DNA from 3 places in the Priestia sp. J2 genome. Region 1 is predicted to be linked to each of the others. Evidence: riboswitches for the same ligand, from Rfam matches in the RefSeq annotation. Region 1 holds a riboswitch; each other region holds the start of a gene.

Region 1 (3,518 bases):
GTGAACGTATGTTTCAATCACTTTTCATCTTTTAAATGACTCAATAATGCAGAAGACATCTCCACGTGAGAAAGGGCGATGTGTGAAATCGTTTTGGCATAAGGTGTAATTTCGTTAATAAATTGCTCGAGTACGTGCAGGTGAGGAAGCTGAAGCTTTGTAATGAAGCAAGCCTGTCCGGCGATGCGTTCACAGAATAAAGCATAGGGATACTGAGAAATAAATCTTTTAAAACGCTCGTGCTCTCCGTTTTTCATGGTTACTTCAATAAAACACGAGACGGGCAACTGCAGCTTTTCATAATCAATATCGATTGTATATCCTTTTATAATACCAAAGCTCTCTAGCTGTCTTACTCGCTCTGCCACTGAAGGAGGAGACAGGTTAATTTGTTTTCCTAGCTCTCTTAAGGAAAGACGGCTGTTTTGCTGCAGTGCCTGCAAAATCGATAAATCAATTTCATCAATTTTCAATTGAAAACCTTCTTTCATATTAATGTTTCATTTGATTAGTAATAGCAGATAATATGTTTTATTTGTTATCTGAAATCTCCATTTTTCTTACTATAATAATTAAAAAGGAGTGAGTAAAAAATGGCAAGAGTTTTGTTAACAAACGAAGAGGGAACAAATTTTGAAAAAGCACTGAATTTAATTCCAGATGTAAAAAGGTTGTATGATGAGCTATACGACAAGCTTTGGAACAGTGATATAGTAAAAAGAGAGACTAAGGAAAAAATCAGGCTTTATCTAGCAGGTGTTAACGGCTGTGAGACGTGTATGAGCATGTCATATGTAGGCGATAAGACGCTTAATCAAAAAGTGTTAAGAGAAAAAGAGCTGGAAGAAAAAGATCGACTGCTGTTTCGATTTATAGATGTATACCGAGTGCGTCCAAGGGATTTGACGGATGCTGATATGGATCAATTAAAGAAATTTTACAGTGATACGCAGCTATTAGAGCTTTTGGCTGTTATTAATTTGTTTGATCAATTTCACAAACTGATTGTCAGTTTAGATTTATATGATTTTTGCAGTTTGCAGCGCAAGTGATGTCTTCCCTAAAAATATCTTGACAGACAAAATCCACAGGAGTAAGATAGCTTTCGTGAAGTGAAACGTATCATGAATCGAATCGATTATTCTAAAAAATAGATCATAGACATTTGAATAAAAATCGCTTAATCCATTACGGAGCGGAGGACCCATTATTTACGCACATATTGTGCTCCGGGGTGAATCCTTAAAAAGGTAGGGTTACTCTTAAAACCCGAACCCGACAGCTAACTTCGCAAGCGTTTTGAGGGGGAAGAGTGTGAAAAAACACAGGAGCCTTCCTGTGTTTTTTTGCGCTTTTTTTAAGAAAAACATGTAATTTTTTAGAAAAAGTATAAGCTAAGAGAACACACAGCAGTTGAAGAAAGGAATAAATACATTATGAAAAAACAGTTTGCTGTATTGGGATTAGGTCGTTTTGGAGGCAGTTTGGTTGAAGAGTTTGCTAATTTGGATGTGGATGTGCTCGCTATTGACCGCAATCAGGAGGTAGTAAAGAAATATAGCAACTCAGCTACATATGTCGTGCAAGCGAACGCAATTGATGAAGCTAGCTTAAAAGGGCTAGGCATTCGTAACGTTGATCATGCTCTTATTTCGTTTGGAGACGATATCGAAGCAAGCGTGCTTGCAACGATGCTTTTAAAAGATATGGGCGTTAAGCAAGTATGGGTAAAAGCGGTGAATATGTATCATCAAAAAGTGCTGGAGAAAATAGGAGCGGACAAAGTCATTCATCCTGAGCGCGATATTGCGAAGCGGATTGCTCATCACGTGGTGTCAGAAAAAATTATTGACTATATTGAACTGTCTAAAGACTATAGTATTGTTGAAATTGTCGCTTCTAAGAAACTTCATAATAAAACGCTGTTTGATTTAAATATTCGTGCAAAGTACGGCTGTAATATTATCGGTTTTCAGCGAAAAGACGGGGAAATGGTGATTTCGCCTACGGCGCATGAAACAATTGAACAAGGAGATATGCTTATTGTTATCGGACATAATCGCGATTTAAACCGTTTTGAAGAAGAAGGAGTTTAACTTATGAAAAAAAAAATTGTTAGGCTTACGCCGCCGCAGCTGCTTGTCTCCATTTTTGGCGGAGGAATTATTATTGGTGCTCTTTTATTAATGATGCCTTTTTCTACTACTGAGCCAATCCGGTGGGTAGACGCCCTTTTTACATCTACTTCCGCTATGACAGTGACCGGCTTAGCCGTCGTAGATACAGGTACGCGTTTTACCGTCATCGGTCAAACGATTATTATGCTGTTAATTCAAATAGGCGGTCTTGGCATTATGTCATTTGCCGTGCTGATTTTTATGATGCTAGGTAAAAAAATTGGATTTAAAGAGCGTATGCTCGTTCAGCAGGCATTAAATCAAACGAGCGTCGGCGGAGTTGTCCTGCTAGTTAAAAGGCTGTTTATCTTTTCATTTTTAATTGAGTTTGTTGCACTTATCTTTTTAGCGATACGCTGGGTTCCGGAATTCGGATGGTCTAAGGGGCTATTCTTTAGCTTGTTTCATTCAATTTCAGCTTTTAATAACGCAGGGTTCGGACTATTATCTGACAGCTTAGTTCAGTATGTAGGAGATCCCGTTATTAACATAACGATTTCCTTTTTGTTTATTATTGGTGGGTTAGGATTTACCGTTCTTGCTGATATGTGGGTAAAAAAATCGTATAAAAAACTAACGCTGCATTCAAAAATTATGATTATCAGCACGTTTGCCATTAACGTGATTGCCATGCTTTTTATTTTTTTCTTAGAGTACGGCAATTCACATACACTTGGAAGTTTGTCATTAGGAGACAAAGTGTGGGCGTCTTATTTTCAAGCGGTAACAACACGCACAGCAGGTTTTAATAGTATCGATATAGGAAGTCTACATGATTCCACCATATTTTTAATGGTTATGTTAATGTTCATAGGTGCAGGGAGTGCGTCAACAGGAGGAGGTATTAAACTAACAACGTTTGTGGTGATTGTCTTTTCTGTATGGGCATTTTTACGAAGCAGGGAAGATATTGTGCTGTTAAAGAGACGGCTTCTTCCTCTTCATGTGTTTAAGGCACTAGCCATTACGATGATTTCGATTATGTTTGTGTTTGGGGCCATTTTTCTATTAAATATCTCAGAAAACCTGCCGTTTATAAAAATTATGTTTGAAGTGGTTTCTGCGTTTGGAACAGTGGGGTTATCGATGGGAGCAACTCCTGAGCTTTCATACTTTGGACGCGTGATTATTATCTTTATCATGTTTTTAGGAAAAGTGGGGCCATTAACCCTTGCGTTTTCATTATCTAAGCAAAAGCGTGAAGCCGTTCGCTATCCAAACGAAGATATAATGCTAGGATAGAAAAATCGCCTTCGATGAGGCGATTTTTTTATATTATTTATACGTTCAAGACATATAAGAGGTTACGCACAAAACAGTTGCGATGAATAAAAAGAAGGC
Region 2 (3,518 bases), 660 kb from region 1:
TTCTTCCAACCATTAAACCTGATAAAAATACGGCGATAATGACGTACATCATGACATTCATAAATCCTGCTCCGACACCGCCGAATACGGTATTTAACATCATATTTCCAAGCGTTAACAACCCGGTAAGAGGCGTAAGAGTATCGTGCATGGTGTTGACTGCACCTGTTTCACTTGCTGTCGTCACGATGGCGTAAAGCGTCGACATGCCGACACCAAAACGGACTTCTTTCCCTTCCATATAACCGTTCGCTTCGTTCAAATGAAAAGCATCAAGTCTTGGATTGCCACCCCACTCTGTTACGAACGCTGTGCTTAAAATAACGATAAACAGCATACTCATCGCTACAAACAAAATGCGGCCTTGCTTACGCTTTCCGATCATTTTTCCGTATGTGAAAGGAAGTGCTGTTGGCAATAAAAGCATAAGGACGATTTGTAATACATTGCTCAACGCGTTAGGATTTTCAAATGGATGAGCTGAATTGACACCAAAAAATCCCCCTCCGTTGTTTCCTAGCTCTTTAATTGAAAGAAAAGAAGCAACTGGTCCCCTTGCTATTTGCTGTGTTGCCCCTTCTATTGTATGGGCAGTAACCGTTCCGCTTAACGTTTGAGGGACACCTAAAAACATAAATAAAATGCCTGTTATAAAAGCGATAGGAAGTAAAATACGCGTAATTGACTTTACAAAATCAACAAAAAAGTTTCCCATTTCTTTCCCTGCCAGCCCACGAATAAAAGCGATTGCTACTGCAAGTGCCGTTGCTGGTGCAGCAAACATCATAAATACAATGGCGGCCATCTGCGAGAAATAGGACAATCCTGATTCGCCGCTGTAGTGCTGCAAGTTCGTATTTGTCATAAAACTAATGGCCGTGTTAAAAGCAAGTGCCGGATCCATTCCTTTGATGTGGCTTGGGTTAAACGGCAGTACCCCTTGAAACCGGAAGATAAGGTACACCACAAAAATCATAAACGTATTCGCCAAAACAAGAGCAAATGCATATTGCTTCCACGTCTGATTAAGCCCTTTAATTCCTGCTGCTTTAAACATCACCGTTTCTATCTTTCCTATCAAGCTAGTGTTTTTATCGTTTGAAAACACATTCGCTATATAAATACCTACGGGCTTTGCAATAAGCGCTACAAAAATAAGCAGCAGCGCAACTGATAGTAGAAAAATCCCCACTTTTTATTCCTCCGCTTATTAAAATTGTTCTGGATTTAACAGTACATATACTAAATAAATTAAAACGAGAACTGAAATACCTGACAAAATGAACGACATGTTCACTTCTCCTCTCTGTCGTCTACTACATGAGACGACCAGCGAATAATTCCGTACATAGCAGTCGCTAATAAGGCAAGCGTTCCAAGCATCATCATATCCAAGTTGCTTCCTCCTAACTGTTTCCTGACAAAAATGATAGCTTCTAAGTTTAGTGACGGTTTCTTTTCATAAAGCATCACGTCCAAAAAAGCTAACCGCGAGACGTGATGCTATTTTTTTCCACTAAAAAACCGCAGAAGAGAGTTCTCTTCCGCGGTTTAATGCACGACAAATAAGCCGTGATTGACACGAATTTTTTACTCCCAAAACGCTTACGGAGTTAGCTGTCGGATTCGGGTTATGGAAGTAACCCTACTCAGTTAAGAGATTCACCCCTAGTACATACGTACAAAATATTGGGTCCCCCGCTCATAATTGATTAAGCGTATATTTGTTATTTAATTTTTAGACTTAATGATGACTTTTACTGCTGCGTTTAAAACTTTGATTAGCTAACGTAGACAAATAGCGGTTTGCTAGATCAAAAGATTGCTGGTCGCACATTGCCCGATATTCAATCATTTGAATCATTTGCTTAGATAAATGCATCCTGACGCTCCTTTCACCTATATTTTGAAAGGAGCGTACTATCCGCTGTTATAGAAAACGACCACGATTACACCATCCTCTCTCTTAACGCTTACGAAGTTAGCTGACGGGTTCGGGTCAAGAAAGTAACCCTACTCAATTAAGAGATTCACCCCTGATAATTGGGTCCTCCGCTCTTTCCTTCTCTTTCAGAAAAGACTCAGCGTTTCACAGTGGAACGTTTTATGAGAGTAATCTTACTCCTGTTAAAATTTACTGTCAACAACATTTTTTGAAATTTTAAAAGCTTTATTTTTCTATATTTATTCATTATTTTAAAATAATAATTTCAGAAGAAAAAAAGCGTTCTTATCGAGGAGATAAGAACGCTTTTTTTAGCTCATTTTCTCAATTTCATTTACAAGAATTGAAATAGCATCCGTTTTTGTTGCTTCACGCATTGTACGCTTCATTGTACTTGCCTGCTGCTGAAGCTCACTTACTTCACGTAAAAACAATTCTTTTGTTAACTGTTCTTCTTCTACAACCATACAGTAGCCTTTTTTCTTAAAAGATTGTGCATTTAAAATTTGATCTCCGCGACTCTGTGCTTTTGATAAAGGAATAATCATCATCGGTTTATGAAGAGCTAAAAACTCAAAAATGGCATTGGATCCACCGCGTGTAATCACATAATCAGTTGCCGCTAGAACATCAGGAAGCTGTTCGTTTACGTATTCTAACTGACGGTATCCTGACTCTTTTTCAAGGCTTGTATCAATATTGCCTTTTCCGCAAAGGTGTACAATTTGGAATTTCTTTTGCAGTTCAGGCAAAGACTCTCGAACGATTTCATTAATACGGCGTGCTCCTAAACTTCCGCCCATAATCGTTAAAATGGGGCGCTTATCATAAAAGCGTAGCCAGCTTTCCCCGTTCGCTGCGCTTCCGCTAAATAGCTCTTTTCGAATAGGTGAACCAACAACCTGCACTTTTTCTTTTGGAAAGTAGTTTGCGGCTTCATCAAAAGAAGTAAAAATTTTAGTGGCAAATTTCTGCGCAATTTTATTTGCCAGTCCCGGTGTTAAATCACTTTCATGAATGAACACGGGAATGTTTAAAGATTTAGCAGCCATTACCACAGGAACTGTGACGAAACCGCCTTTTGAAAAAACAAGAGAAGGCTTTAGTTTTTTCAGCACGCGACGTGCATCGCCAACCCCTTTTGCTACTCGAAATACATCTTTTACATTTTCCATATCTACATATCGACGCAGCTTCCCGCTTGAAATCGCATGATATGGAACGTTTAATTTTGTAATTAATTCTTTCTCAATACCATTGTGAGAACCGACATAATGGATATCCCATTTTTCACTGTCTAATTCTTTCATGATGGCAATGTTTGGCGTTACGTGCCCCGCTGTTCCGCCTCCGGTAAAAACGATAACTTGCTTACTCATTTTTTCTTCCTCTCTTTGCATCACTTAATCGATCTGTTTTGACATCAATTTTTATCTAATCTTTTTAGCATGCAATCTGACATGTAAAACGATGGTTTTATTATAGCATTTTTCTTTTTACATATGTATGATAAGGCGTATAAAAGCATGCTATACTTTTCATAAGGAGTGATGATAATGAACAAATCTGTACC
Region 3 (3,518 bases), 130 kb from region 1:
AGTTTCTTGCCAATAAAAAAAGCCCTAGCATATAGCTAGAGCTTTTACATTTATTAAGCCGATTGCGTTACAGATTTATCGATACGCTTTGCTTCTGACTCAGCCACAATAACGGCACACGCAGCGTCTCCCGTAATATTTACAGATGTACGAAGCATATCAAGCAAGCGATCAATCCCGATAATCAATCCGATACCTGCTACAGGCAGGCCAACCGAACTCAATACCATCGCTAGCATAATGAGACCAACTCCCGGCACGCCTGCTGTACCAATACTAGCAAGCACCGCTGTTAATACAACCGTCACAAGAGCACCCAGCGACAGGTCAACGCCGTATACTTGCGCAATAAAAATAGTCGCGACACCTTGCATAATTGCTGTTCCATCCATGTTAATGGTAGCACCTAACGGCTGAACAAAACTGCTGATGGACTCCGGGACACGAAGATTTTTTTGAGCCACATTCATTGAAATCGGAAGCGTTGCACTACTGCTTGATGTACTGAATCCAACTGTCATCGCAGGAGCAAAACCTTTAAAAAATTCAATAGGGTTACGTCTGGCCATAAGAGCGACTGACCCCCCATATGTTACAATCGAATGGATGAACAGTGCGAGCACGACTACAATCATGTAAAGCCCCATCGCTTTAATTGCCTGCCAGCCTTGACTTCCAACCGCTGTTGCAAGAAGCCCAAATGTTCCGTAAGGAGCAAACTTCATCACTAGATTTACAAGGTACATCATCAATTCATTGCCTTGCTCGAGTAAATTATAAAGCCCTTTGGTTTTACTTCCAAGCATCGTAATACCAAAACCGATAAAGATAGAGAAAACGATAAGTTGAAGCATATTCCCTTCAGCCATCGCTTGGATTGGATTGACTGGAATCATATTTAAGAATGTCTCTCCAACCGGCGGTGCTTTTTCAGCTTCAAAAGAAGCGTTTTTTGTATCAAAAGATCCAAATGTTCCTGGTTTAATAACAAACGCTAATAATAAACCAATTACAATAGCAACGGTTGTTGTCACTAGGAAGTACGAAACTGTTTTTGCCCCGATTCTTCCCAGTTTTTTAGGATCTCCTAAACCTGCTACGCCTAACGTGATAGAGAAAAACACAATTGGTACAACAAGCATTTTAATTAAGCTTAAGAAAATTTGCCCAAGCGGCGTAAACAAGTACTTGTCCAGCGGAGCAAAAGCACTTGGAGCAAAAGCATTAATCAACACTCCTACAACAGCACCAGCAATTAGCGCGATAATGATCTTTGTCGATAGCTTCATAGATTTACCTCCCATAAATAAATTATATTAGAATGATTCTAACTACTATACTTATTTTACCATGCATTGAGGGTGATAACACTCAAAATATACAATATATTAAAAATTTTCAGATTAATAGTTTAGGAATATTTTTAGCTATACAAAAAACCATGAGAATATCATGGTTTCATAGACCTGTTATTCCCTCACTGAATGCTTACGGAGTTAGCTGTCGGATTCGGGTACGTGAGTTACCCTACTTGATTCATTCAAGATTCACCCCAAGTACATTACGCACAAATATGGGTCCTCCGTTCTCTTATAAAACAAAAGAGATTAAGCAAATAATTTTCTTTAATATTTTTGCATGATAATAATTGTTACTTTAATTAAAATTCATTTTATGTATTCCTGTCAAGTTTTTATTCAAAAATAATGCATGATTTTATCGTAAAAAGTTGAGAATTGTTATATTTCAAAATATTTACATCATATTTCAATAAACCAAAAACACCTATTTAACAAGACTTACAATCTAATGAATAAAAAATTAATTCAAAAAATAGTTTATAAAGTGAACTTTCTTCTCATTAATATCATTCATAAATATGTATAATTATTCTAATATCCATGTACTTTACTGCTTCCATAAATATTTTACTTATCAAAAAAAATAACTCTTTCCAACTGTTGATTTTATCCTTGTACTGCTTGATATACACTCCCTAAAATTTCACTGACTTTATTGATGCGAAGAAATCGACATTATCAATTCCCCTTATTCTACTTAATTCTGCTCAAGATAGAAGTATAGATTTCCTACTATCTTTTAAAAAGGAGCGGGTAATTATCATATAAAACTATCGGAGTTGGAGCGGTACAAGTTCTTTACTTTTTACTTATTCCCTCTCGTTATTTAACCCATAAAAAAAAGAGGCCGTGACGGCCTCTTTTTTTATACAGTAACAGGTTCAGAACTTGCTTTACGATTCTTTAATTTTTCAACAATGTCACGCGCTACCCACACACCACACGCACTTGCCTGCGCGAGTCCTCGCGTAATACCAGCTCCGTCTCCTCCCACGTATAAACCGGAAATTTCAGTTTCAAACTTATCGTTTAACTTCGGACGGGCGGAGTAAAATTTCGCTTCCACACCGTAAAACAGCGTATGTTCAGATGCTAACCCAGGCGTTACATGATCCAGTGCTTCTGTCATTTCAATTAAGCTTTTCATTGTATTGTATGGAAGCACTAAACCCAAATCACCAGGGACAGCTTCTTTTAACGTTGGTTCTAAAAAGCCTTCTTTAATTCGATTCGCTGTTGAACGGCGCCCCTTTAAAATATCTCCATACTTTTGAACAACTAAGCCTCCGTTTGACAGCATATTAGCTAATCTTGATACTTCGTGCGCATATTCGTTCGGCTGATCAAATGGATCCGAAAATTTATGAGAAACAAGCAGCGCAAAGTTCGTATTTTGACTTCCAAGCTTCGGATCTTTGTATGCGTGTCCATTTGCTAACATAATCCCTGAATGATTCTCTACTACCACATGCCCTGAAGGATTGCTGCAGAACGTTCTGACTCTTGTACCTACAGACGTATTGTAAATAAATTTCCCTTCGTACAAGTGCTTGTTGATTTCTTCCATAACAACGTTAGATGTTTCTACTCGAACACCGATGTCTACTTGATTGTTAATCATTTTCAAACGGCGTTTTTTTAGTAAGTCGCTCATCCACTTCGAGCCGTCTCGACCTGGTGAAACCACGACTTTATCAGCCGTAATTCTGTCACCATTCTTCAATTCAATACCGCGTACGATATGCTGACCATCTTCTTTTTCTGTTATTAAATCGGCTACTTCCGTTTTATACTGCATATCAATTTTTTCTTTTAAGTATTCATAAATGCTTTTTAAAATTTCTAAATTTTGCTCTGTTCCTAAATGACGCACTTGGGCACGCAATAGCTTTAATCCTGCTGCGTATCCGCGTTTTTCAATTTCACGAACTTTATCAGTTAACGGATCCGTAATCGTATCGGTTGCTCCGTGTTTTAAATTAATTTCATCCACGTATTTAATTAAATCTACCACCTGTGATTCAGACAGATAATCCGTCATCCAGCCTCCAAATTCACTGGTGATATTAAACTTTCCATCTGAATATGCGCCGGCTCCACCGAAACCATTTGTGATAGAACAAGCAGGCAAACAGCCAGCAAACTCTTTTCTGCCAA

The links. A riboswitch is a leader RNA that binds a small molecule or an ion and turns the genes downstream of it on or off. The one in region 1 is predicted to bind cyclic di-AMP.
Region 2: it holds a riboswitch for cyclic di-AMP, as region 1 does, so the genes downstream of both, kdpF (K(+)-transporting ATPase subunit F) here and LJY09_RS19255 (potassium channel family protein) in region 1, are expected to answer to the same signal.
Region 3: it holds a riboswitch for cyclic di-AMP, as region 1 does, so the genes downstream of both, LJY09_RS19945 (dicarboxylate/amino acid:cation symporter) here and LJY09_RS19255 (potassium channel family protein) in region 1, are expected to answer to the same signal.

The regions. Positions count from the first base shown of each region.
Region 1 covers NZ_CP086208.1:3,708,423-3,711,940, reverse strand. Annotated here, with positions in the region: gene LJY09_RS19265 (Lrp/AsnC family transcriptional regulator) at 18-473, opposite strand; gene LJY09_RS19260 (carboxymuconolactone decarboxylase family protein) at 594-1,052, shown strand; cyclic di-AMP (ydaO/yuaA leader) riboswitch at 1,168-1,312, shown strand; gene LJY09_RS19255 (potassium channel family protein) at 1,437-2,096, shown strand; gene LJY09_RS19250 (TrkH family potassium uptake protein) at 2,100-3,419, shown strand.
Region 2 covers NZ_CP086208.1:3,049,877-3,053,394, forward strand. Annotated here, with positions in the region: gene kdpA (potassium-transporting ATPase subunit KdpA) at 1-1,186, opposite strand, end outside; gene kdpF (K(+)-transporting ATPase subunit F) at 1,211-1,291, opposite strand; cyclic di-AMP (ydaO/yuaA leader) riboswitch at 1,589-1,729, opposite strand; gene LJY09_RS15455 (hypothetical protein) at 1,745-1,882, opposite strand; cyclic di-AMP (ydaO/yuaA leader) riboswitch at 1,955-2,097, opposite strand; gene LJY09_RS15460 (undecaprenyldiphospho-muramoylpentapeptide beta-N-acetylglucosaminyltransferase) at 2,257-3,324, opposite strand; gene LJY09_RS15465 (CHY zinc finger protein) at 3,502-3,518, shown strand, end outside.
Region 3 covers NZ_CP086208.1:3,840,412-3,843,929, forward strand. Annotated here, with positions in the region: gene LJY09_RS19945 (dicarboxylate/amino acid:cation symporter) at 54-1,289, opposite strand; cyclic di-AMP (ydaO/yuaA leader) riboswitch at 1,470-1,624, opposite strand; gene LJY09_RS19950 (NAD(P)/FAD-dependent oxidoreductase) at 2,227-3,518, opposite strand, start outside.